One region of the Paraconexibacter sp. AEG42_29 genome, then DNA from elsewhere that is predicted to be linked to it. Evidence: riboswitches for the same ligand, from Rfam matches in the RefSeq annotation. Region 1 holds a riboswitch; the other holds the start of a gene.
What was found. Region 1 has a riboswitch for cyclic di-GMP ahead of DSM112329_RS15510 (type II secretion system protein). Riboswitches for the same ligand answer to the same signal wherever they lie in the genome.
Positions count from the first base shown of each region.

Region 2: linked by a shared signal. The riboswitch ahead of DSM112329_RS02075 (hypothetical protein) and the one ahead of DSM112329_RS15510 (type II secretion system protein) in region 1 are both predicted to bind cyclic di-GMP.

Region 1 covers NZ_CP114014.1:3,177,510-3,189,087, forward strand. The annotation lists gene pilM (pilus assembly protein PilM) at 1-162, opposite strand, end outside; gene DSM112329_RS15490 (prepilin peptidase) at 389-1,144, opposite strand; gene DSM112329_RS15495 (prepilin-type N-terminal cleavage/methylation domain-containing protein) at 1,201-1,629, opposite strand; gene DSM112329_RS15500 (hypothetical protein) at 1,768-3,447, shown strand; gene DSM112329_RS15505 (type II secretion system protein) at 3,506-3,949, opposite strand; cyclic di-GMP riboswitch class I at 4,042-4,123, opposite strand; gene DSM112329_RS15510 (type II secretion system protein) at 4,342-4,782, opposite strand; cyclic di-GMP riboswitch class I at 4,875-4,956, opposite strand; gene DSM112329_RS15515 (type II secretion system protein) at 5,125-5,565, opposite strand; cyclic di-GMP riboswitch class I at 5,658-5,741, opposite strand; gene DSM112329_RS15520 (prepilin-type N-terminal cleavage/methylation domain-containing protein) at 6,149-6,937, shown strand; gene DSM112329_RS15525 (prepilin-type N-terminal cleavage/methylation domain-containing protein) at 6,934-7,758, shown strand; gene DSM112329_RS15530 (hypothetical protein) at 7,749-9,461, shown strand; gene DSM112329_RS15535 (acyltransferase) at 9,502-10,668, shown strand; gene gluQRS (tRNA glutamyl-Q(34) synthetase GluQRS) at 10,681-11,578, shown strand, end outside.
Region 2 covers NZ_CP114014.1:425,793-437,370, forward strand. The annotation lists gene DSM112329_RS02045 (right-handed parallel beta-helix repeat-containing protein) at 1-144, opposite strand, end outside; gene DSM112329_RS02050 (ROK family protein) at 222-1,175, shown strand; gene DSM112329_RS02055 (DUF2470 domain-containing protein) at 1,434-2,243, shown strand; gene DSM112329_RS02060 (DUF952 domain-containing protein) at 2,409-2,750, opposite strand; gene DSM112329_RS02065 (XRE family transcriptional regulator) at 2,884-3,450, shown strand; gene DSM112329_RS02070 (benzoate/H(+) symporter BenE family transporter) at 3,447-4,637, shown strand; gene DSM112329_RS02075 (hypothetical protein) at 4,710-5,744, opposite strand; cyclic di-GMP riboswitch class I at 5,758-5,833, opposite strand; gene DSM112329_RS02080 (sigma-70 family RNA polymerase sigma factor) at 5,958-7,562, opposite strand; gene DSM112329_RS02085 (hypothetical protein) at 7,603-8,037, opposite strand; gene DSM112329_RS02090 (TetR family transcriptional regulator) at 8,068-8,715, shown strand; gene DSM112329_RS02095 (hypothetical protein) at 8,764-10,104, shown strand; gene DSM112329_RS02100 (plastocyanin/azurin family copper-binding protein) at 10,112-10,540, shown strand; gene DSM112329_RS02105 (multicopper oxidase domain-containing protein) at 10,544-11,578, shown strand, end outside; gene DSM112329_RS02110 (plastocyanin/azurin family copper-binding protein) at 11,568-11,578, shown strand, end outside.

The DNA.
Region 1 (11,578 bases):
TCCGGCAACGTCCTGCACCTCCCCGTCGCGGATGACGCCCGGCTCGAGCGGCGCATAGGCCGCAGTCGTGACGGAGAGGGCGCCATCGGTACCGACTGCAGCTGCCGTGACGGAGCTGGGGTCGATCTCGAGGCCGGTCAGGTGGGGTGTGCGCTTGGCCATGGGGTGAATGGTCCTGCCTGCGTTAGGGGGTCCCGTTGACCCCTCGTGAGAGACATCGGCACCTGGTCTCGTCTGTCAAGACCGGATGCTTCCTCCCTCCCCCTTTCGTCCAGACGGCCCCAACTCTTGAGCCTGTTGGACGACGAAACTGGCCTCACCGACGCGAGATCCCTGGGTGTCCACCTCACCGGTTCCCGGGCGAACGCCCGTTGCGCCGGCGCCGCGGTCAGAAGCTGTCGGCGTACGCGTCGACGAGGTCGTCGCCCACGAGGAAGGCGATCAGACCGCCAAGGGCGAGGAACGGCCCGAACGGCACCCGCTTCTTGCGGCCGGCAGCCACGCCGACGCGCGCCATGATCGCGCCGCCGACCACGACGCCGGAGATCAGCGCGATGAAGATGCCCGGAGCGACCGCGCGGCCCAGGTAGAGCCCGAGGACGCCGGCCAGGCGCACGTCGCCGAACCCCATCCCGCCGGGCTTAGCGATGTAGGCGACGTAGAAGAAGAGGAAAGCAGCCACGCCAGCGATGAGATGCTCGGGCAGGTCGCCGGCCTCGAGGACGGCGAGCGTGACGAGCGCAGCGCCCGCGAAGGGGTACACGAGCGCGTTCGGGATCCGTTGGACGTCGAGGTCGATCATCGTCACCGGCACCAGGAGCGTGACGAGCAGGATCCCGAGGGCGATCTGCGTGGTGTCGTCCCACGCCACCGCAACGACCAGCACGTAGAGCGCACCGGTCGCGGCCTCGATGAGCGGATACCGCGGGCTGATCGGCGCCTTGCAGCTCCGGCACTTCCCGCGCAGCTGCAGCCACCCGAGGACGGGGATGTTGTCGTATGGCTTGATCGGGGTCTCGCACTTCGGGCAGTGCGACGCGGGGTGCGACAGCGACTCGCCCCGCGGGAGCCGCCAGATCACGACGTTCAGGAACGATCCGATGGTGACGCCGAACACGGCGGCGAAGACGAGTGCGGCGAACATGGTGGCGACCGTATCGGTCGGCCGCAGTCAGCTCTTGACCGGCGCGGCCGGCGCGGTCACCAGGACCCGTTGCGGCAGCCGCCCGAGTCACTCCCGGTCGACGTGCAGGTCCGCACGACGCCGTCCGCATCCCGGGTCAATGTGAACCGGTTGCCGGTCGCGGAGACCCCGGACACCTCGAAGCTGTCAGCGGTGCTCTCGACCACCGCACCGTCGATACCGCCGCTGTCGAAGCCCGGCGCGCCGGTCTCGCATGCGGTGTAGTCGCGGGCGAGCGCGTGGCACGCCTCGACCTGCGAGACGAGGTTGCGGACGTCCGACTTGGTGGCCGTGTCGTGGGCCTTGTCGGACTGGCCGACGAACGACGGCAGCGCGATCGCAGCCAGGATGCCGACGATGAGGATCGTCAGCAGCAGCTCCGGCAGCGTGAAGCCGCCGTCCCGGTGTGCGCGCTGGGCGTCGTCCGTAGTCCCGGGCTTCCTCACGATGCTCTTGAAGTCGACCGATCGCGCGCTGGTGCCGAGTGGCGCACCCCGTGGGTGGACGTCTGACCTAGTCAAAAAGTGCAGGGCCGGAGCGGACGCCCGGTACGCTTGCTCGCGACGTGACGCGACGGACACAGCTTGATCCCTGAGCCCAGCTCACCGCCGCGGGACACCTCCTCGCCGCGCGGTCGTTCCCGGACCCGCGTAGCCGCCCGGTCGTCGCTGCTGGCCGCCGCCGCAGTGGTCGTCTTCTACGCAGCCTTGTACGCCCTCGCCCCGACCGACCGGCCGGTGATCATCGCCGACTCGCCCGGGTACCTCGCCGTCGGGCGGTGGCTCACCGGAGCGGGCGAGATCCCGCAGCAGCTGAGTCCGTTCTACTCGTGGTTCTACGGCGCCGTGTTCGCCGTCCCGTACTCGATCACGCCGGACCTCGACGTCGCGTACGCATTCGGCGTGGCGCTGAACTGCGTGACCGGTGGCGTTCTGTTCGTGCTGCTCGACCGGATCGTGCGGCGCGCGTTCCCGGACCTCGCCCCGCGCCTGGCGACGGTGCTCGCGATCAGCGGCGCGTGCTGGGCCGGGGTGTCGATCCAGGTCGGCCAGATCTGGCCGGAGATCGTCCTGGCCGCGATGGTGGCCGGCTGGACGCTCGCGATCCTCCGGCTGGGCGCGGGAGCCGCACGGGCGCCACTGGAGCTCAGCCTGATCACGGTGGTCATGTTCGCGACCCACCACCGGATGGCGGGGGCGATCCTGGTCGCGGGCGCCCTCCTCGCATCCCACGCGCGGCGGACAGGGCTGCGACAGGTGGTGGCACCGTTCCTCGTGCTGGCCGGCGGGCTCGCGCTCACGCTCCTCGTCGATCGGGTGGTGAAGGACGCGCTGTACCCGCGCGGCGCGGCCGACGTCCCGTTTCGCCTCGCGCTCGACGCTCCGGATCTGGTGCTCCAGGTCTTGATCGGCGAGCTCTGGGCCACGGCGGCTGCGACCGGTGGCCTCATCGCGCTTGCCAGGTCCTTCCCACGGGAACGATCGATGGTGCTGCCCGCCCTCGGGGCGGCGTTCGTGCTCACGGCTCTTCTCGGTGCCGCCCAGCTCGGCGCTGCCCTCGAAGCCGGGGCCGCGTTCCGCGGTGACTTCTTCGCGTACGGCCGCTACGTCAGCCCGTTCGTCCCGGTGCTCGTGGTACTCGGTGCGGCGCGCCTGGTCACGTCGCGTCGGTGGAGCGTCGCCGGTGTCGCTCCCGCGGCAGTGATCATCGCGTCCGCGCTCCAGCTGACCGTCAATGGGACGACCCTCGGCGGGTTCACCGTGCCGCTGCAGGTGTCCGGTCTCCTGGGCATGGGGATCTTCGGGGTGCCGCTCGACCTCGTGCGGCCGTCGCTGCTGGCCTGCGGGTTCGCGGTGGCGCTGGCAGTCCTGACGGACCGTGTCCGGCCGGGGATGCTCGCCGGAACGATCGCCGCGGTGACCCTGCTCGTGGCGGCGGGCGGCGCCGAGCGGATCTCGAACTACCTCGGCCGTGCGGACGACGGCGGGGACCACATCGTGTCCTTCCTCGACACGCTGCCTTCCGATGTGCCGGTGTACGTCGACCCCTCGACCGGATCGGGCACGTTCGAGCTGCTGCAGATGATGCGCCCCGCGCGACGGTTCCGTGCCCAGGCGGCGGACGCGCGCAGTCCGATGGCCTACGTGGTCCATGGGCAGCTGTGGTCGCCGCCGCCGCGCGCCGAGGTGACGACAGTCTCCGATGTCGGGGCGTTCCAGGTGCTCTCGTGCGTCGGGGACCAGTGTCCGCGACCCACCCGTTAAACGCCGCGAGGCGGGCCCGTGGGCCCGCCTCGCGGATGAAGCTCGATGGGGCCTGGGGCTACCAGACGCCGCCGGCGGGGCAGCCGCCCGTGCCGGCCGTGGTGCAGGCGCGGGTGTAGGAGCCCGGCGAGCCCGAGGTCTTCGTGATCGAGAAGACCTGCGTGTTGGCGGTCGAGGACACCGCGTTGATGGTGTAGCCCGCGCCGCCGAGGCCGGTGACCGTGACGGCGGAGTCGCCGGCGCCGAGGACCTGCGGGTTCGTCGCGCAGGCAGCGATGACCGTCGCGGTCGCGCCGGTGCCGTCCGCCGCGCAGGACTCCATCTGCGTCACGGCGTTACGCGCATCAGACTTCGCGGCGGAGTCCTTGGCCTTGTCGGACTGACCGAGGAAGGAGGGCAGGGCGATCGCGGCGAGGATACCGATGATCAGGATGACGACCAGGAGCTCGATGAGGGTGAAGCCCTCGTCGGAGTTCTTCTTGGCCAGCAGGTTACGCAGCATGTGAATCCTCCAGGGATTGCAATGAGTGGACCGATCTGAGTGAGTCAGTAACCCGCGGTATCCATCTGGCCGTGGGGGTCCACTTCAACCCCGGTGGCAACCCGGCTGCCTCGCTCGTCGCGAGGCCCTTGGGCTTTGCGTCCCACCCTCACGAGTGGTTTGCCGTTTTCACCTTAGGACTGCTCAATACCCCTATCGGAGGACTGTCGCGCGGACTAAAGCCCTTCCCCACAATTTCTTTTGGACTGGACGTTTGTTCTAGGTGGACGACCCCAGCCTGCCCAGGTACCGCGGGCCCGCGCAACCGCAGCAAGGGCTCACGGAGGCCGGTTTAACGCCGCGAGGCGGGCCCGTGGGCCCGCCTCGCGGATGAAGCTCGATGGGGCCTGGGGCTACCAGACGCCGCCGGCGGGGCAGCCGCCCGTGCCGGCCGTGGTGCAGGCGCGGGTGTAGGAGCCCGGCGAGCCCGAGGTCTTCGTGATCGAGAAGACCTGCGTGTTGGCGGTCGAGGACACCGCGTTGATGGTGTAGCCCGCGCCGTTGGTCGTGACGGTGACGGCGGAGTCGCCGGCGCCGAGGACCTGCGGGTTCGTCGCGCAGGCAGCGATGACCGTCGCGGTCGCGCCGGTGCCGTCCGCCGCGCAGGACTCCATCTGCGTCACGGCGTTACGAGCGTCCGACTTCGCGGCGGAGTCCTTGGCCTTGTCGGACTGACCGAGGAAGGAGGGCAGGGCGATCGCGGCGAGGATACCGATGATCAGGATGACGACCAGGAGCTCGATGAGGGTGAAGCCCTCGTCGGAGTTCTTCTTGGCCAGCAGGTTACGCAGCATGTGAATCCTCCAGGGATTGCAATGAGTGGACCGATCTGAGTGAGTCAGTAACCCGCGGTATCCATCTGGCCGTGGGGGTCCACTTCAACCCCGGTGGCAACCCGGCTGCCTCGCTCGTCGCGAGGCCCTTGGGCTTTGCGTCCCACCCTCACGAGTGGTTTGCCATTAGCACCTTGGGACTGCTCGAGGCCGCTATCGGTCGATGTGCGCGCGGACTTGAGGCCCGGTGACGTGCTCCTCCGGAAACTGGACGCTCGTTCGATGTCGGACACCGTGCGTCTTAAACGCCGACGAGGCGGGCCCGGGGGCCCGCCTCGCGGATGAAACTGATGGGGTCTGGGGCTACCAGACGCCGCCGGCGGGGCAGCCGCCCGTGCCGGCCGTGGTGCAGGCGCGGGTGTAGGCGCCCGGCGAGCCGGCGGCCTTGGTGATGCGGAAGACCTGCGAGGCCGCCGTCGAGGACACCGCGCTGATGGTGTAGCCGGAGCCGTTCACGGTGACGGTGACGGCGGAGTCGCCGGCGCCGAGGACCTGCGGGTTCGTCGCGCAGGCAGCGATGACCGTCGCGGTCGCGCCGGTGCCGTCCGCCGCGCAGGACTCCATCTGCGTCACGGCGTTACGCGCATCAGACTTCGCGGCGGAGTCCTTGGCCTTGTCGGACTGACCGAGGAAGGAGGGCAGGGCGATCGCGGCGAGGATGCCGATGATCAGGATGACGACCAGGAGCTCGATGAGGGTGAAGCCCTCGTCGGAGTTCTTCTTGGCCAGCAGGTTACGCAGCATGTGAATCCTCCAGGGATTGCAATGAGTGGACCGATCTGAGTGAGTCAGTAACCCGCGGTATCCATCAGGCCGTGGGGGTCCACTTCAACCCCGGTGGCAACCCGGCTGCCTCGTATTGCGGACGAGGCCCTTGGGCTTTGCGTCCCACCCTCACGAGTGGTTTGCCGTTAGCACCTTGGGACTGCTCAATTGCCCTATCGGACGACATTCGACCGGACTAAAGACCATCCCCGGAAATTGTTCGAACCTGGACATCTGTACTAGGGGCCGCACCCCAGCGCGGTGGGCGTCCGGGTCAGCCGGCGCTGTCGGCCCGGCGGGCCGCCTGCGCGTCGTGCGCGGGTATGAAGGTGCCGGAGCCCTCGCACCACGGACAAGGGACCTCGTGTGCATCCCCGCCCAGCTTGGAGCTGAGGCGGCCGGTGCCGCGGCACGGCGAGCACGGGGCGGGATCGGGCGAGGGTTCGTCGGTCACGGGGCGCGGAGCGTAGCGCCGTGACGTTGCTCGCGACGCGAGGTGGACGTTCGGCAATCCGCCCCTCCCCACTATTGGGGATGCAGGCTCGCTGCCGATAAGAGCAGTGTGAAGGACAACGGCCACCCCACCCGCACCGACGCAGGCTTCACGATCGTCGAGGTCATGGTCGCGATGATGATCCTGCTGGTCGGGGTCCTCGCGATGCTCAACTTCACGCTCTCCGGCGCGAGCAGCACCGGGAAGACCGCCGCTCGCGAGCAGGGCACGAACGTCGCCCGCGAGCTCATCGAGCGCAGCCGACAGGTCCCCTACGCCAACGTGACGGCGACCACAGCTCCGGCGCAGCTCCGGGCGACGCTCCCTGACGCCGGCGCGCTCTCGGGCTCGTCGTTCGCGGTCACGCGGCGCGGCACCACCTACACCGTCTCCATCGCGGCCTGCTCGATCGACGACCCCTCGGACGGCGTCGGCGTTGGTGACGCCACGTACTGCGCCAACCCGAACGGCTCGGCCGGCCCCGGCAGCGCCGCCACGAGCACCGCGGTGGGCCTGAACGTCCTGGGCATCTCGGTCGCCGCCGGCGGCAGCCTGCTGAGCACGGTCTGCAACGCGCTTGGCACCAACTCCACCATCCTGAACGCCGTCACGGCCGCGGTCAGCGCCATCGCGCCCGTCTCGGCCTGCACGAGCACGTCGGGGACGGCGGCGTTCGACAGCCGCCCCGACGACCTGCGCCTGGTCCAGGTCACCGTCAACTGGACGAAGGGCACGGCGCAGACGCTCCGGCAGACGACGCTGCTCACGAACCCGCTGCCGAACGACTGCCCCATGGCGCTCGCCCAGGTGACCACCGCCACCCCCCTGCCCTCCGGCTGCCCCACCCCCACCTCATGACTCCACCCCGCCCACGTCGCCGGGACGACGACGGCCTGACCCTCGTCGAGCTCCTCATCGCGATGTCGTTGTCGACGATCGTGCTGCTCGCGACCTTCCAGTCCTTCGACGTCTTCTCGTCGGAGACGACGAAGCAGACGCGGCAGACCGGTGCCAACGACACCGCCCGCGCGACGATGGACAGGGTCGTCGACGACCTCCGGGGCGCGTCCACCATCCGGACTGCCGCTGCCAACGACCTCGTCTACTCCGTCGCCACCGCCACCGGGTCGCGGTCCGTCCGCCTGTGCGTCACCGGGACCACGCTCTACCAGTCCAGCTCGACCACCACCACCACGCCTGGCAGCGCCTGCGGCGTCGCCGGGACCGGCTGGACCCAGGGTGTCGTCGGCACGGTTCCCGCCGCGGGCACCACGGGCTTCACCTATGACGGTGCCGCGTCGTCCGCGACGCCCGCGGCCGTCAAGTCCGTCGGCATCACGCTGAACATCGACGCGACCAGCGCCAAGTCGGTCGCCACGAGCACCCTGCGGGCCAGTGCGACCGTGCGCCGGACCGCCGGTCAGCTGCCGATCTCCGACGGCGACGTCAAGGTCGACTGCAACAGCACCGGGCCGCTACTGACGCTCGGCGCCGGACTCAGCGGGCTGAACGTCGCGAGCGTCACCTACGCCAGCACCGGCGGGGTGACGCTCGGAACGGGCGTCACCGGAACCCCGGTCCAGCTGACGATCCCGAAGGCAGTCACCACGATCCTGGCGACGATCACCGACACCGCCGGCATCACCACCACGATCCCGAAGACGGTCGAATGCAACTGATCAAGCAACCCCGGTACGACGACCGCGGCTCAGCGCTCTTCACGGCGCTGATGAGCACCCTGGTCATGCTCGCTCTCGGGCTGGCGCTGCTCGCGGTCGTCGACACCCAGGCACAGCAGTCGACCACCGAGCGCACGCGCGATCGTGGCTTCAATCTGGCCGAGAGCGTGCTCACGAGCGAGGCATTCGTCCTGGGTCGCAACTGGCCCGCGTCGGCGGTCACCTCGGGTACTGGCACGACGTCCGTGCCCGTCGAGCGCAACTGCTCGGACGCCGCCGCCGGCGTCAGCGGCAACCTCAGCACCGCGGCTGCAGCCGGGACCCCGGCGGCGCTCATCCACGGGACGCTCCGCGCGAGCTTCACGGACGCGGCGTTCGCCGGCGCCACGTGGCAGGTCAACGTCTGCGACAACGCCGCCAGCGCAGTCTGGGACGACGCGCTGCTGACGAACGGCACGAAGAACTGGGACAAGAACGGCGACAACAAGGTCTGGGTCCGCGCGCAGGCCACCGTCGACGGCCGCACCCGCGCGTTGGCCGGACTCGTCCAGGTCCGTAGCACCGCGGCTCTGCCCTCGAAGTACGGACTCGCCACCGGCAACGTGACCGACGACCTCGGTAGCACCGTCAACAACCTGTCGACGAACGCGCTCGGCGGCGTCCTGTCCGGCCTGCTCGGGACCACGCCCACGGTCGCTCCTGACCCGACAGCGCCGGCGCCGGCCAGCGGCGTGACCGGGCTGCGGTGTGGCGTCACCGACATCCAGGACGGCGCGCTCTGCATCACCGGCACGATCGCCTCCGTCAGCGCGCTCCCGGTCGTCAGCAGCCTGCTGACCGGTAACGCGATCACGCAGATCCCGACCGTGCAGTCGACCGACGACGAGACGATCGCCCAACTTCGCGCTCAGGCGGTCGCGTCGCATACCTACGTCGCGACGTCGCCGGGCAGCGCGTCCTACGCCTCCGCTCCCGCCTGCAACCTGACCGGGTCCACCGCCCCCGCGGGCACACGCTCCAGGAACACGATCGTGTTCATCGAGCAGGTCGGAACGACCGGGACCAGCGGCACCGCCGGCGGACCCGGCGACCAGTACTGCTTCGTGAACGTCGGCAGCCCCGGCCTCGCCTACAAGGCCCTGATCGTGGGCAGCGGCCGCGTGATCCTGCGAGGCAACAACACGCCGACCGCACCGGCCGGCACCGCGACCACCCCGAGCAACAACATGTTCTACGGCGTCGTGTACGCGCTGAACCGCCAGCGCCTGACGACGGCCCAGGGCGGCCGCGGGCTCGGCGACGCCGCCAACAGCCGCGAGGTCCTGGTCATCGATCAGGGCGCCCACGTGAAGGGCGCAGTCCACGCCGACGGCAAGAGCGCGAAGGTGACGATCGTCCCGCCGCCGCTGACGGTCAATACCAACGCGCTGGTCGACTCGCTGATCCCGTGCACAGGGCTGGTGAGCTGCCTGCTGAACACCACGGTGAAAGTCGTCGGCGGCGTGCTTGACATCGTGAACCGGTTGATCAGCGAAGTCGGGCTCGGACCCGTCGTCAACGGACTCCTCAACCAGCTGAACCCCCAGCGCGCCTCATACGGCTCGGCCATCACGTCCGATGTCGCCACGGCGAACGCGCTCACGGTCTACAGCGCCTCGGGCGTCATCCCCGGCACGTTCAAGGACCTGAACCCCACCGGGTAGACCGCACCGCCGCACCCGAGCGCGCTGCTAGCTTGACCGCGTGGCGAGCAGCGCGCCCTCCAGCGGTCCCCCACGCCAGCACGCCCTCGACGGCCTGCGGGCGGTCGCGGCGATCAGCGTGCTCGTCTACCACGCCTGGCTGTACACGCTGCCCACTGTCAGCTCAGGTCGTAAGTCGACCACGAGCGACTACTGGTGGCACGAGCTCCGGCTCGGCCTGGTGCTGTTCTTCGTCCTGAGCGGGTTCCTGCTCTACGGCGCCTGGGTGCGCAGCGCGATGGGCGACAAGCCCGGGCCGTCTGTCCGCGGGTACGCGATCCGGCGGGCGGGGCGCATCCTGCCTGCCTACTGGCTGGCCATCGCCGGCTCAATCGCCCTGCTGTGGCGGTCGGCCGACACGCCCGGTGTCCGGCTGCCGGACGCGGGCAACCTGTGGCTGTTCGGGGTCTTCGGACAGAACTTCAACGAGAACACGCTGCTGAAGCTCAACCCGCCGAGCTGGACGCTCGCGGTCGAGGCGACGTTCTACGTCCTGCTGCCGCTCGCGGGGGTGCTCGCGGTCAAGGGGCGGAAGGTCGGCGTTGTGCTCGCGCCGCTCGTCCTCCTGGCGGTCGGCGTCGCCTACAACTACTCGCTCTCCGATGAGACGGGCCTGTCCCCCATCGTCTCGAAGGTCCTCCCCGCGTACCTGCCCTACTTCGCGGTCGGGATGCTCGCCGCGGTGCTGGCGTACGACCGCCGCCTGCGCAAGCCCGCCACCTACGCGCTGCTCGGCGCCGGCGCCGTGCTGGTCTTCGGCAACGCGTATTGGGCGGGGGACGCTGCCACGCGCGGCTCGCACGACCAGGCGCTGCGCATCTGGCGCGACCTGCCCGCGGCGACGGGCTTCGCGCTCGTCCTGCTCGCCGTCGCGGCGGCAACGCAGGCGCCCCGCTGGCTGAGCACGAAGCCGATGGTCAAGGTCGGCGAGCTCTCCTACGGCATCTACCTCTGGCATGTGCCTGTGATGCTCTTCCTGCGCGCGCAGGAGCTGCTGCCGCTGTTCACGACCGGCGCCGTGGCGGTCGCGCTGCCGGTGACGTTGCTCGTCGCCGGCGCGAGCTGGCGCTGGGTTGAGCGGCCCGCCCAGGACGCGAGCCGCCGCATCGCCGCCCGCGGCTCGGCGCGCCGGGCCCAGCGCCTCGAGACCGCTGCCGCACGGGCGTAGAGCAGCGCAGACGTGGTCGGCCGCTACGCCCCCAGCCCCAGCGGCGACCTGCACCTGGGCAACCTGCGCACGGCGCTCGTGGCGTGGCTGATGGCGCGGTCGGCGGGCTCACCCTTCCTCGTCCGGGTCGAGGACCTGGACCGCGGGCGCTCCCGTGAGCACTTCGTCGCCACGCAGCTCGAGGACCTTGCGGCGCTCGGCCTCGATCACGACGGGCCGGTCATGCGTCAGTCCGAACGGGCGCCGCGCTACGACGAGGCGCTCGCACGCTTAGGACGCGACGACCGGTTGTACGAGTGCTTCTGCACCCGGGCCGAGATCCGCCAGGCGGCGTCAGCGCCTCACGGCGATGGGCCAGAAGGCGCCTATCCCGGGACCTGCCGGCACCTCAGCTCCGCCGCACGCACCACCCACCTGGAGGCCGGCCGCCGACCGGCATTGCGGGTCCGGGCGGACGACGCGTCCTTCGCCATCGAGGACCGCCTTGCCGGGACGGTGACCGCGACCATCGACGACTTCGTCGTCCGCCGCGCCGACGGGGAGCATGCGTACAACCTCGCGGTGGTGGTCGACGACGCCGACCAGGGCGTCCAGGAGGTCGTCCGCGGCGACGACCTGCTCTCCACCACGCCGCGCCAGGCATGGCTGGCCACTCAGCTGAACCTGACGCCACCCGCCTCCTACGTCCACGTCCCCCTCGTCCTCGGTCCCGACGGCACCCGCCTGGCCAAGCGGCACGGCGCGGTGACGCTGCGCGAGCTGCTCGCGGCGGGCTGGACCGACGCCGACGTCCTCACCTTCATCGCACGCTCGATCGGCGTAGACGGCACCCCTCAGAGCGCCGCGGACCTCGTCGCCGCATGGGACCTCGCGCAGCTGCCGCGGGACCCCGTGACACTCGACCCCGCGA
Region 2 (11,578 bases), 2.8 Mb from region 1:
GCGCTGCTGCACGGTGATCGCCCCGCTGTCGCTGACCCGGACGACCTTCACCGTGCGGGTGGCCGGCGCGCCCGTCGCGACCGGGGCCGTGCTGCCGAGGGCCGCGACGGTGATCGTCGCGGTGAGGATGGCGAGCGGACGCACACCGCCCGGTATCGGCAGCCGGGAGCGGGCGCTCAACCGGTCTTGTGGGTCCGGCGGACACCCGCCAGGATGCCGGGATGACGCTACGTGGCGGGATCGACCTCGGCGGCACCAAGATCCAGGCGGTCGTGGTGGACGCAGATCACGCCGTGCGCGGGCAGGCGCGCCGGCCCACCCCGGTGACGGGCGGGCCGCAGGACGTCGCCGACGCGATGGCGGCGGCGCTGACCGACGCGGCGGACGCGGCCGGCGTCGCGCCGTCGGACCTGGCGGCGATCGGTGCGGGCTCGCCGGGCGGCGTCGACGCCGCGGCCGGCACGGTCAGCGCCGCGGGGAACCTGCCGGGCTGGTCCGGGACGTTCGCCCTGGCGGGGGCGCTCCAGACGGCGCTCGGGCCACGCGTCGCGCTCGGCAACGACGTCAACGTCGCGACCGAGGCCGAGTTCCGCCTCGGCACCGGCCGGCCCTACAGCTCGCTGCTCGGGGTCTTCTGGGGGACCGGCGTCGGCGGCGGCATCGTCCTGAACGACGCGCCGTGGTTCGGCCGCGGGGCCGCCGGCGAGATCGGGCACGTCGTGGTCGAGCGTGGCGGCCGCCGCTGCCCCTGCGGGCGCAAGGGCTGCATGGAGGCCTACGCCGGGCGCTCGGCGATGGAGGCACACGCCCGGCGCCGCGTGGAGAAGGGCGACCGCACGAAGCTGTTCAAGCTGATGGAGGAGCACGGGCGCCCGCGGCTGACGAGCGGGATCTGGGCGCGGGCCCTGGAGGCCGGGGACCACCTCGCCGAGGAGCTGATCGAGGAGGCCATCGCGGCCCTCGGGGTTGGCGTCGCGTCGACCGTCAACGTGCTGGATGTCGAGGCGATCGTGCTCGGTGGCGGGATGGGCGTGCGGTTCGGGGAGACGTTCATGCCACGGCTGCGCGAGGCGATGGCACCGCACCTGTTCAGCGACCAGGACCCCCCGGTCCTGGAGGTCGCGGCGCTCGGCGACCTCGGCGGTGCGATCGGTGCCGCGCTGCTGGTCGCCTGACCGGCCGGCCGCCGGAAGCTCCGGTGCCGCGTGTCCCGACGCGCCGGTCTTCGACCTGATGGCGAGCCAAGCCGCAAAATCGCCTCAGCCGGCGCCGCGCCCGCTCAGCAGGTCGCGAGCGTCGGTTTCCCCGCGTCCTGGGACGGGGAGACGGACGGTCGGAGGGGGGATGGGCGGACGGCGGCACCGAACGTCGGTTTCCCCGCGTCATACGACGGGAGAACCGGCCGTCGGTGGCGGGGCCGTACCCTTGCGGACGTGAGCCCGACCGACCATGGGGACCCCGGCGACGCGCCGACCGTCCCGCCGCCGCTGACCCCCGTCGCCGACGACCGGCGCCCGTCGCCGGCCGAAGAGGCGCGGACGCTCGCCGCCGGGACCAACGTGGCGACGCTGGCATCGCTCACCGGCGACGGCGAACCGTGGGCGTCGTTCGTGACCTACGGCGTCCTTCCCGACGGTGCGCCCGTGCTGTGCGTGTCGCGGATGGCCGAGCACGGCCGCAACCTCGCGGACGACCCGCGCGCGAGCGTGGCGATCGTCCAGCCCGACCCGCCGGGCGACCCGCTCGCCAGCGCGCGGGTGACCCTGGCCGGTGCCGTCGAGCGCCCGGCCGGCGACGAGCTGGCGGCTGCCCGCGAGGCCCACCTCGCCGCGGTTCCCGCCGCGAACGTCTACATCGACTTCACGGACTTCTCGCTCTGGGTGCTGCGCGTGCAGCGGGTGCGCTGGGTCGGGGGCTACGGCCGGATGGACTCGGCGGACGCGGCGTCCTACGCGGCGGCCCGGCCGGACCCGGTCAAGCCGGGCGCCGCCTACGCGGTCCAGCACCTGAACGAGGACCACGCCGACGCGCTGCTCGTCATGGCGCAGCAGCTGGGCGGGTTCCCGGACGCCACCGAGGCCTCGTGCACGGGCGCCGATCGCTACGGGCTGGACCTGCGCGTCGTCACCCCGCGGGGGTACGCGGTGACGCGCGCCGGCTACGCGGAGCCGCTCGACGACGCCCGCGGCCTCCGCGCCGCGACGGTCGAGCTGACGCACCGCGCCCGCGCGCTCGCGGGCTGAGCGCCTGCTGACAGGAGCCTGCTCGCCACACCCGCGGCCGCGCCCGCACCCGCGGCGGCACCCGGCCGGCCGGGTGCCGCCCTCTGCGGACACGCGCTCGATGTGCCACCACATGCCACCCGCGCACGTGCTGGCACATCGACGCGGGATGAGGCGTCCGCCGGGTCAGTCCTCGTCGTCCTCGTCGTCCGCGAACTCGGCGTCCGCCAGCGCCACGGCCAGCGGCCGCACGTCGGTGACCGCGTCCACCGGGAGCTCGCCGTACAGGTGCGGGAAGTCGTCCCCGACGTCGACGGCGCGCTCGACCACGAACCGCAGCCCGTCCGGGTCGACCGTCAGGACGAGGACGTCGTTGTTCGGCGCGGGGTAGAAGCGCTCGACCACCCCGGCCAGCTGCCGTGGATGGCAGCAGTGGATGAACGGGTCCGGCCCGGGGACGGGGTAGACCCCGGTGCCCTGGGCGTCGTTCCACGGTCCGGTGCGGGTGAGGTGCAGGATCGGCGGCATGGCGCACGACCCTACGCCCCGCGGCCGGCCGCCGGCCCGTCGAGCGGTCATCCGGATTTTCACCACCGCGGGGGATGGGGAACCCGGGGTCAGCTCCGAAAGGGGGGCAACTATAGTTGTCGCGGAGAACACTATGGATGACGAACCGACCCAGCTCTCAGCCCGCATCGGCGTGGCGGTCCGCTACCACCGGACCGCGCGCTCGCTGTCGGTCGCCGACCTGGCGCGCGCCACCGGGCTGTCGAAGACCATCCTCGGCCGGATCGAGAGCGGCGCCGGCAACCCGTCCGTGCAGACGCTCTTCAGCATCGCGCGGGCGCTCGACCTGCCGCTCAGCGCGCTGCTCGAAGCCGAGGTGGCGCCGCGGGTCAGGGCGATCCCGAGCGGGTCGGGCGACGCGCTCCCGACCGCGGCCGGCACCGTCCACCTGCTGCACGCCGACGGCCGGCCACGGCGCACCGAGCTGTTCGACATCACGTTCGGCCACGGGACCGAGCAGGCGTCGGACGGCCACCTCCCGGGGACCGAGGAGGTCGTCGTCTGCCTCAGCGGGCGGCTGCGCGCCGGGCCGCTCGGCGAGGAGGTCGCCCTCAAGCCCGGCGACGCCGTGTGGTTCGCCGCCGACACGCCGCACCGGTACGTCGCCGAACGCGACAGCCGCGTCCTGGACTGGATCTCCTACCCCGTCCCCGCGTCATGACCCGGCGGGCGGACCTGGCGCAGCCCGTCGCGGCAGGGGTCGTCGCGTCCCTGGTCGGTTTCGCGAGCTCGTTCACCGTCGTGCTGACGGGCCTCAACGGCGTCGGGGCGACGGACGCGCAGGCGGCGTCCGGCCTGCTGGCGCTGTGCGTGGTCATGGGGATCGTCGCGATCGGGATCGGCCTGCGGCTGCGCGTCCCGGCGAGCATCGCCTGGTCGACGCCGGGGGCCGCGCTGCTGGCGACGGTCGGCGTCCCCGGCGGCGGCTGGCCGGCCGCAGTGGGCGCGTTCGTGATCGCCGGCGGGCTCACGGTCCTCGCCGGCCTGTGGGCGCGCCTCGGCCGGCTGATCGCGGCGATCCCCGGTCCGCTGGCGAGCGCGATGCTCGCCGGCGTCCTGCTCCCCATCTGCGCGGGACCGGCACGGGCGGTGGTCGAGATCCCCGCGCAGGCCGGACCGGTCGTGGCGACGTGGCTCGCCCTCGTCGTCCTGGCCCGCCGCTGGGCCGTGCCAGGAGCGCTCGTCGCCGCGGCGGTCGCGACCGCGCTGGGCGGCGGCTTCGACGCCCCCGACGGCGGGCTGCTCGCCCGGCCCGAGCTCACCACGCCGGCCTTCACGCTGGGCGCGCTCGTCGGCATCGCGCTGCCCCTGTTCATCGTCACGATGGCCTCGCAGAACGTGACGGGGATGACCGTCCTCGCCTCGTTCGGGTACCGCCCGCCGCTGCGGCCCGTGCTGCTCAGCACCGGGGCGGGCTCGATCCTGTCCGCGCCGTTCGGCGGCCACGCGATCAACCTGGCGGCGATCACCGCCGCCCTGTCGGCCGGTCCGGACGCCCACCCGGATCCCGAGCGGCGCTGGGTCGCCTCGGTCGCGGGCGGGGTCGTCTACCTGGTGCTCGGGCTCGGGGCGGGCCTGGCGGTCGCGCTCGTGTCCTCGGCGCCGCCGGTCCTCGTGCAGTGCGTGGCCGGCCTGGCGCTGCTGGCTCCGTTGGCGGGCGCGCTGGCGGCGGCCGTCGCCACCGAGGCGACCCGCGACGCGGCCGTGGCGACGCTCGTCGTGAGCGCGTCGGGCATCACCGCCTTCCAGATCAGCGCGCCGTTCTGGGGGCTGGTCGCGGGCCTACTGCTGTTCGCCGTCCAGCGCGGTGTGGCTGCGCGGGCCATGCCGACCGAGCAGCGCGCCTGACGAACGACCCCGGAACGACGAACGCCGCGGCAGGTGCCGCGGCGTCGCGCCGAACCGGGTGCTGCGGAGGGGCTACCGGCCGAGCAGGCCGCCGAAGAGGCCGCCGCCGCCGCCGAGCAGGCTCGACAGGCCGCCCAGGATGCCCGAGGGCAGGCTCAGCGGGATCTTGATGAGGCCGGACAGGAGCCCGCCGCTCGACGCGTTGCCCGCGCCCGTGGAGCCGGTCTCGGTGCCGGCGGCCGGGGTGTTGTCGCCGAGGAAGCCGCCCAGCAGGCCGCTCAGGAGGCTCTGGCAGATGCCGGTGGCCTGCTTGACGCTGTTGGTCGCGGCCGTGATGGCGACGCCGGTGATCTGGGTCAGCATCGGGATCAGCTCGTGGATCGTCGACGTGATGGAGCCGAGCGCGGTGCTGATCTGCGCCTCGGTCTGGGCCGGGAGGACCGGGAGGAGCTTCGTCAGCTCGGTCAGGCCGGTCTGCAGCGCGGCCGTCGCGGTCGACAGCGCGGTCTGGATCAGCGTGCCGACCTGCGCCGGGAGGTCGTCGATACCCGCGATCGCCGCGATCTGCTGGACCTGGACGGGCGCAGCGGCCTGCAGGGCGGCGAGCGCCTGGGCGGCCAGCGCCTGGGCGCCGCCACTCAGCTCGTTCACGAGGGCGGTGAGCTCCTCGACGAGCTGCGCGTGACCGGCGGCGGTGCCGGGCAGCGAGCCGGCGAGCAGCTTCTGCAGCTTCTCGTCGCCGGTCGTCGGGACGAGGTTCGAGAAGCGCGTCAGCGACTCGCCGAGGGCGCCGGCGGCGGCGGTGATCGACCAGACCGCGGTCTTGGCGGCAGCGGTGCTGTCGCCGGCGCCGGCGGCCAGCTGGCGGGCGCCGCGGGACGCGACGACGGCCTCGTGGCGGGACGTCTTGAGCGCCTTGCGGGCGGCGGCGACGTCGCCCTTCTTGGTGGCGCGGGTGACCTTCTTCGCAGCGGACTGCGCCTTCGCGATGTGCTGGCTGACCGAGGCCTGCGTCGCCTTCGGGGCGGCGTCGGCGGCGGCCGGCAGGGCCACGGTGAGCAGTGCGGCGCTGGTGAGGAGCGCGGCGAGGGGGGTACGACGGGGCATGGTGGATCTCCTTGTGGGTAACTGGGCGGCCTGCGTGCAGGCCCCTGGTTTTGCGTCCCCGCCTCGCAGCGGGTTTGCCTTTTTCCGACCGGCCGATCTGACCGGGGGAGGCGATGAGCCTCACCAGTGAAGAGGGGAGGCGCACCGTCGATGTGAGGTGCTACTTGGAAAACTTTCCGCAGGTGGCGCGTAGGCGCTACTGCGGACGGGAAGCTACGGCTGGCTCTGGGGGTGGATCAGCCGCTTCAGCGCTTCGAGCTGGGCCTGGACCCCGCTCAGCGCCGTGTTCGTCACGTTCTGGACCGTCTTCTGCACGGCGCTTAAGGTCTGCTGCGTCACCGCGAGCGACCCTTCGACCACGTTCTTGACCGCGTCGCCGGTCTGCGCCGTCAGCTGCGCGACCACCTCGCTGGTCTTCTTCTGCAGCTCGCCGGCGAGCGCGGCCTGGGTCTTGTTGGTCGTGCCCCCGGACATCGAGACCGGGGTCGCGGCGACCGTGCTGGGCGCCGGGGACGGCGTGCTGACGGCGGCGGGGGTGGACGTCGTCGCCTGTGCGGCGGGGTCGGCGGGTGCGGTGCCGCCGGCCGCGGTGGTCGACGTGGCGGCCGGGGCCGCGGAACCGCTGCCCGTGCGCGCCGGGATGCGGACGGCGACGGCGCTCCCGCCGGACCAGGTCCGCGCGGGCTTGGCCTTCGCCTTGCTCGCGGCTGCGCCGGTCGCGGCGCGCGCCGGCGCCTTGGCGCGGACCTTGCGCGCGGACGGCGTGGGGGCGGCGGTCGCCGAGGGCGACGCCACGGATCCGGACGGCTGCGGCGCCTGGGCGACGACCTCGACGCGCGGCTTCTTGGCCGGTGGGTGGACGACGACCTGCTCGCCGATCGCGCCGACGCCGACCAGGGCCGCGGTGCACGCGACGGCGCACTTCGCGACCCCGGCGCTGCCGAGGCTGCCGAGCCCGAGCGACCAGCCGCCCGCGGCGACGCCGGCCCCGCCCGCGGCCACGCCGCCGCCGGTCACGATCGCGAGGGCGCCACTGCCCGAGGCCAGGGCCGGAGCGAGGGGGAAGAGGAGTGCGAGGTCACGGCGGCGGTCGTCGATGCGCCCGGCGAAGCCGCGGCACCCGGTGCAGTCCGAGAGGTGCGCCTGCACGCGGCGGCCACGCAGCTTGCGGCGGTCGCCGCTGTCGATCAGGGCGCGCACGTCGCTGCAGCTGTCGCGGCGACCGTCGCCGACGTCGACCAGGGCGGTGCGCGCCTCCAGGACGGACTGGCGGGCGGCGGCGGGGGTGGTGTCGAGCGCGATCGCGATGTCCGCGTAGCCCAGGCCGCTGAGCTCGCGCAGCATCAGCGCGCTGCGCTGGCGCAGCGGGAGCCGGCTCAGGTCGCCCACGAGCTCGCGCAGCCGCTCGCGGACGCGCTCGTCGTTCGGGGCGGCGACCTGCAGCAGCGCCTCCTCGCCGTCGGGCCCGTCGAACTGCCGGGCCGCGGCGTCCTGCCGGCGGCGGCGGGAGAGGTCGAACGCCTCGCGCTGGGCGATGCGGTAGAGCCAGGGACCGAGGGCCTGCGGCGTCGAGCGGCCGCCCTGCAGCGCACGCAGCGCGGCGGCGAGGGCGTTCTGCGCGGCGTCCTGGGCGAGGTCGTCGTCGAGCAGGATCCCGCGGCAGTACCGCACGAGCGGGGCGTGGTAGCGGGCGAAGATCTCGTCGAACGCGCCGTCCGCGCCGGTGATCGCGCCGCGGACGAGGGCGTCGTCGCTCGCGCTCGGCCAGCGCGCCTCGCGGGAGCGGGGACGGACGCGGGTTTCGTCGAGCAGGGCCACGGGCGATCTATCGGCACCGTGAGCCCAATCCTTCAATAGGTCATTTCTCGACGATCATCAGGGCCGGGTCGGCGGCGCCATCGGGGATCACGCGGTAGCGGCCCGGGGCGACGTTCCGCAGGAGCTTGCCCGTCGCGGCGCCCGGGGTGACGACGACGCGCGTCCGGGTGCCGCCGGCGTCGACCACCACCCCGTGCGGGCGCCCGTCGAGCGAGACGACCTCGAGGTCGACGACGCGCCCGCGGCCGAGCTTCACGCGCGCGACGGCCGGCGTGAGCCCGTCCGGGCCGAACGTGAACACCGCGGTCGGGATGGTCTCGGTGGCCGGGGTGTCGTCCGCGCGAGTGGTCGCGGGGACCGTCCCGGCCCCGGTCCCCGCCGTGCCGACCGGGTCGTCCGAGTCCCCGCAGCCGCCGACGCCGACGACGACCAGCGCCGCCAGGATGGGGGGGATCGCGCGGGAACGTGCTCGCATCGCGGGCCGAGGATGGCAGACTCCCGCCGCATGGCGGGCGAGTCAGGCACGGAACCACGGCGGCAGCAGCGGGGGGTCGAGCGCCGTGAGGCGATCGTCGAGGCGACCCTGTCGATCCTGGAGGCCGAGGGCCTGGAGGGCGTCACCCACCGGCGCGTGGCCGACGCGGCCGGGGTCCCGCTGGCCGCCACGACCTACTACTTCTCCTCGAAGGACGACCTGATGCAGGCTGCGATGGCGGCCCTCATCGACCGTGAGGCGGCGATCTTCGGCGCGATCGCGACCGGCGTGACGACCGCGGGGGCGATGTCGATCAACGAGGGCGTCGAGGCGCTGATCGCCTATCAGCGCTACCTCCTGCGGGAGAAGCGCATGGCGCAGTTCGCCGAGTTCGAGCTGTTCCTGCGGATGGCCAGGACCACGCCGGACGACGACACGCACCGCGGCTGGCCGCAGGCGTTCCGCGAGGTGGCCGAGGTCGCGCTGGAGCGGCTCGGGGCCGCCGAGCCGCGGCGCGAGGCGCACGCCCTGGTCGCCCTCATCCACGGGCTCGTCCTCCACGCGCTCACCGCTCAAGACCCCGACGCGTTCGCCGATGACGTCATGGCGCCCGTCCTGCGGGCCTGGTTCGCGCAGGTTGTCGGGGCGACCGACGTAGTTGCATCGAAAGCCGACTGATGCAAGGGTGAGAACCGGCACGGCCGTACCACTCTTGGAGGAGTAGCTGTGAAGCGCACAACGTTGGTGACCGCACTCATCTGTGCGGCGCTCGGGGTCTCGGGGACCCAGACCGCCGTCGCGACCGCCGCGACGAGTTCCGCGACGAAGAAGGCAGCGGCGAAGAAGGCCGCCGCCAAGAAGGCCGCGACGAAGAAGAAGAAGCAGCTGCTCGTCTGCCGCCGCGGCTGCCCGTACTCGACGATCCAGAAGGCTGTGGACGCGGCCGCGAAGAACGCGACGGTGAAGGTCAAGCCGGGGACCTACGTCGAGGGCGTCGTCCTCACCGGCCACGCGAAGGACGGGATCTCGATCGTCGGCCTCGGCACGAAGCCGCAGGAGGTCGTCCTCGAGGGCAAGGGCGCGAAGCGTGCTGACGGCAACCCGGCGCAGAACGGCATCTTCGTCGACGGCGCCGACAACGTGACGATGCGGAACATGACGGCCCAGAACTACCCGGCCAACGGGTTCTTCGTCCGCAACTGCAACGGCTACCTGATGGACCACGTGGTCGCCGGCTTCAACCGCGCCTACGGCCTGTACGCGTTCAACTGCATCGGCGGCCGCATGACCTACTCGGTCGGCTACGGCCACGGCGACAGCGCGTTCTACGTCGGCCAGACGCCGTTCCAGGACAAGCCGGTCCCGACGATCCTGGACCACCTCGAGGGCTACGAGAACGTGCTCGGCTACTCCGGCACGAACTCGAAGTACGTGGACCTGCGCAATTCCGAGTTCTACAACAACGGTGCGGGCATCGCGCCCAACACGCTGAAGTCGGAGAAGTTCCCGCCGGCCGCCGACGGCATCGTCCAGGAGAACCTCGTCTACTGGAACAACTTCAACTACTTCAAGGCCGGCTCGTCCGTGAAGCCCCTCCCCGCGGCGACCGGCGGCTTCCAGTACCCGACCGGCGTCGGCATCGTGCTGCTCGGCACGACGCGCTGGAACATCAAGAACAACCTGGTGTTCGGCAACTTCAAGTGGGGGATCATGACCGTCTCCGATCCCACCTACGACGTGGCCACCAACCGCGACAACAAGATCCGCTTCAACACCATGGGCGGGCCGTTCGAGGACACGAACGGCACCGACGTGTGGGCGGACGGCGCGGGCTCTGGCAACTGCTGGGAGAACCAGTCGACCGGGGCGACGTACGACGCGGGCGCGCTGCCGGACCTCATCCTCTACCCGAAATGCGGCGCCTCGCCCCAGAACGTCATCGACCCGGCCCAGCTGGCCGAGGTCGCCGGCTACCTGACGCAGACCGCCGGGCAGGAGGACTCGTGGAAGAAGCACCCGCACCCGCCGCGCCCCGACCGCAAGCCCATCGACGGCCTCGGAGGCTGACTCGCATATGAAGATCCGCACCCCCCTCACCGGAGCGCTGGCGGCGGTCGTCGCTGCCGGCGTCCTGATCCCGACCGTCGCCGCCGACGGCGCGGCCAAGAAGGCCAAGCCCGTCAAGAAGACGGTCGAGATGAAGGACAACTACTACAGCCCGGCCAAGCTGACGATCACCGCCGGCTCGACCGTCACGTGGAAGTGGCCGACGGACGTCGGCGACAGCCACGACGTGAAGGTCGAGAAGAAGCCGTCGGGCGCGAAGTTCACCTACGTCAACGACGCCGGCAAGAAGGTCACGAAGTCGACCTTCCAGTCGCCGCCGTTCGCCGCGGGCCCGGCCAAGTACGCCGTGACCGGGTTCACCAAGCCCGGGAAGTACCACCTGGTCTGCACGTTCCACGAGACCGAGATGACGATGGACATCACGGTCAAGAAGTAAGCGATGCAGACCGACCGCCGTCACTTCCTCTCCGGCGGGGCCGGGCTGTTCCTGTGCACGATCGCCGGCAGGCAGATCGCGGCGGACGGCCCGGAGCCCGACTGGCAGGAGCTCGCGGGCCAGATCCCGACGCCGCCGAACGTGCGCAGCGCCGAGCTGCGGCAGCTGCCGGGCGCCCCAGTGCCCGCACCGGCCGCGGGCGGCACCCGGCGCGAGTACTGGATCACCGCTGAGGCGGTCAAGTGGAACATCGTCCCCACCAAGCGGGACGCGATGATGGACAAGAAGGTCACGGAGAAGACGAAGTTCACGGCCTGGTGCTACCGCGAGTACACGGCGAACTTCGGCGCCCCCAAGGGCCCGGCGCAGATGCCGGGCCCGCTGCTGGAAGCCGAGACCGGCGACACGCTCGTCGTCAACTTCAGGAACACGCTGACCGTGCCGGTCACGATGCACCCGCACGGCGTCTTCTACTCGCAGCAGATGGACGGCGCCTACAAGGGCAAGTTCACCGACCCGGGCGGGTTCGTGAAGCCGGGCAAGACGTTCCAGTACTCGTGGGACTGCAAGGCCGGGACGGAGGGCGTCTGGCCCTACCACGACCACGGTCCGCTGGATCCCGCACCGCTGTACAAGGGGCTCTTCGGGGCGATCAACGTCCGCAAGAAGGGTGCGCCGCGGCCGGACGTCGAGCACTACATCTTCTTCAACTCGCTGCTGCCGGCCGCGACCGGGCTGCGCAAGCCGTTCCACTGCATCAACGGGCGCTCGTTCGCCGGCAACACCCCGACGCTGACGGCGAAGGTGGGCCAGAAGGTCGCTCAGCACGTCATCGGGATGAACAACGACTTCCACACCTACCACCTGCACGGCCACCGCTGGACGGCGCCGGACGGCCGGGTGGTGGACAACGCGACGGTCGGGCCTGCCGACAGCTACTCGCTGCAGTTCACCGAGGACAACGCCGGGCGCTGGTTCTACCACTGCCACGTCTTCTCGCATCTGCACGAGGGGATGAACGGCTTCTATGTGGTCGAG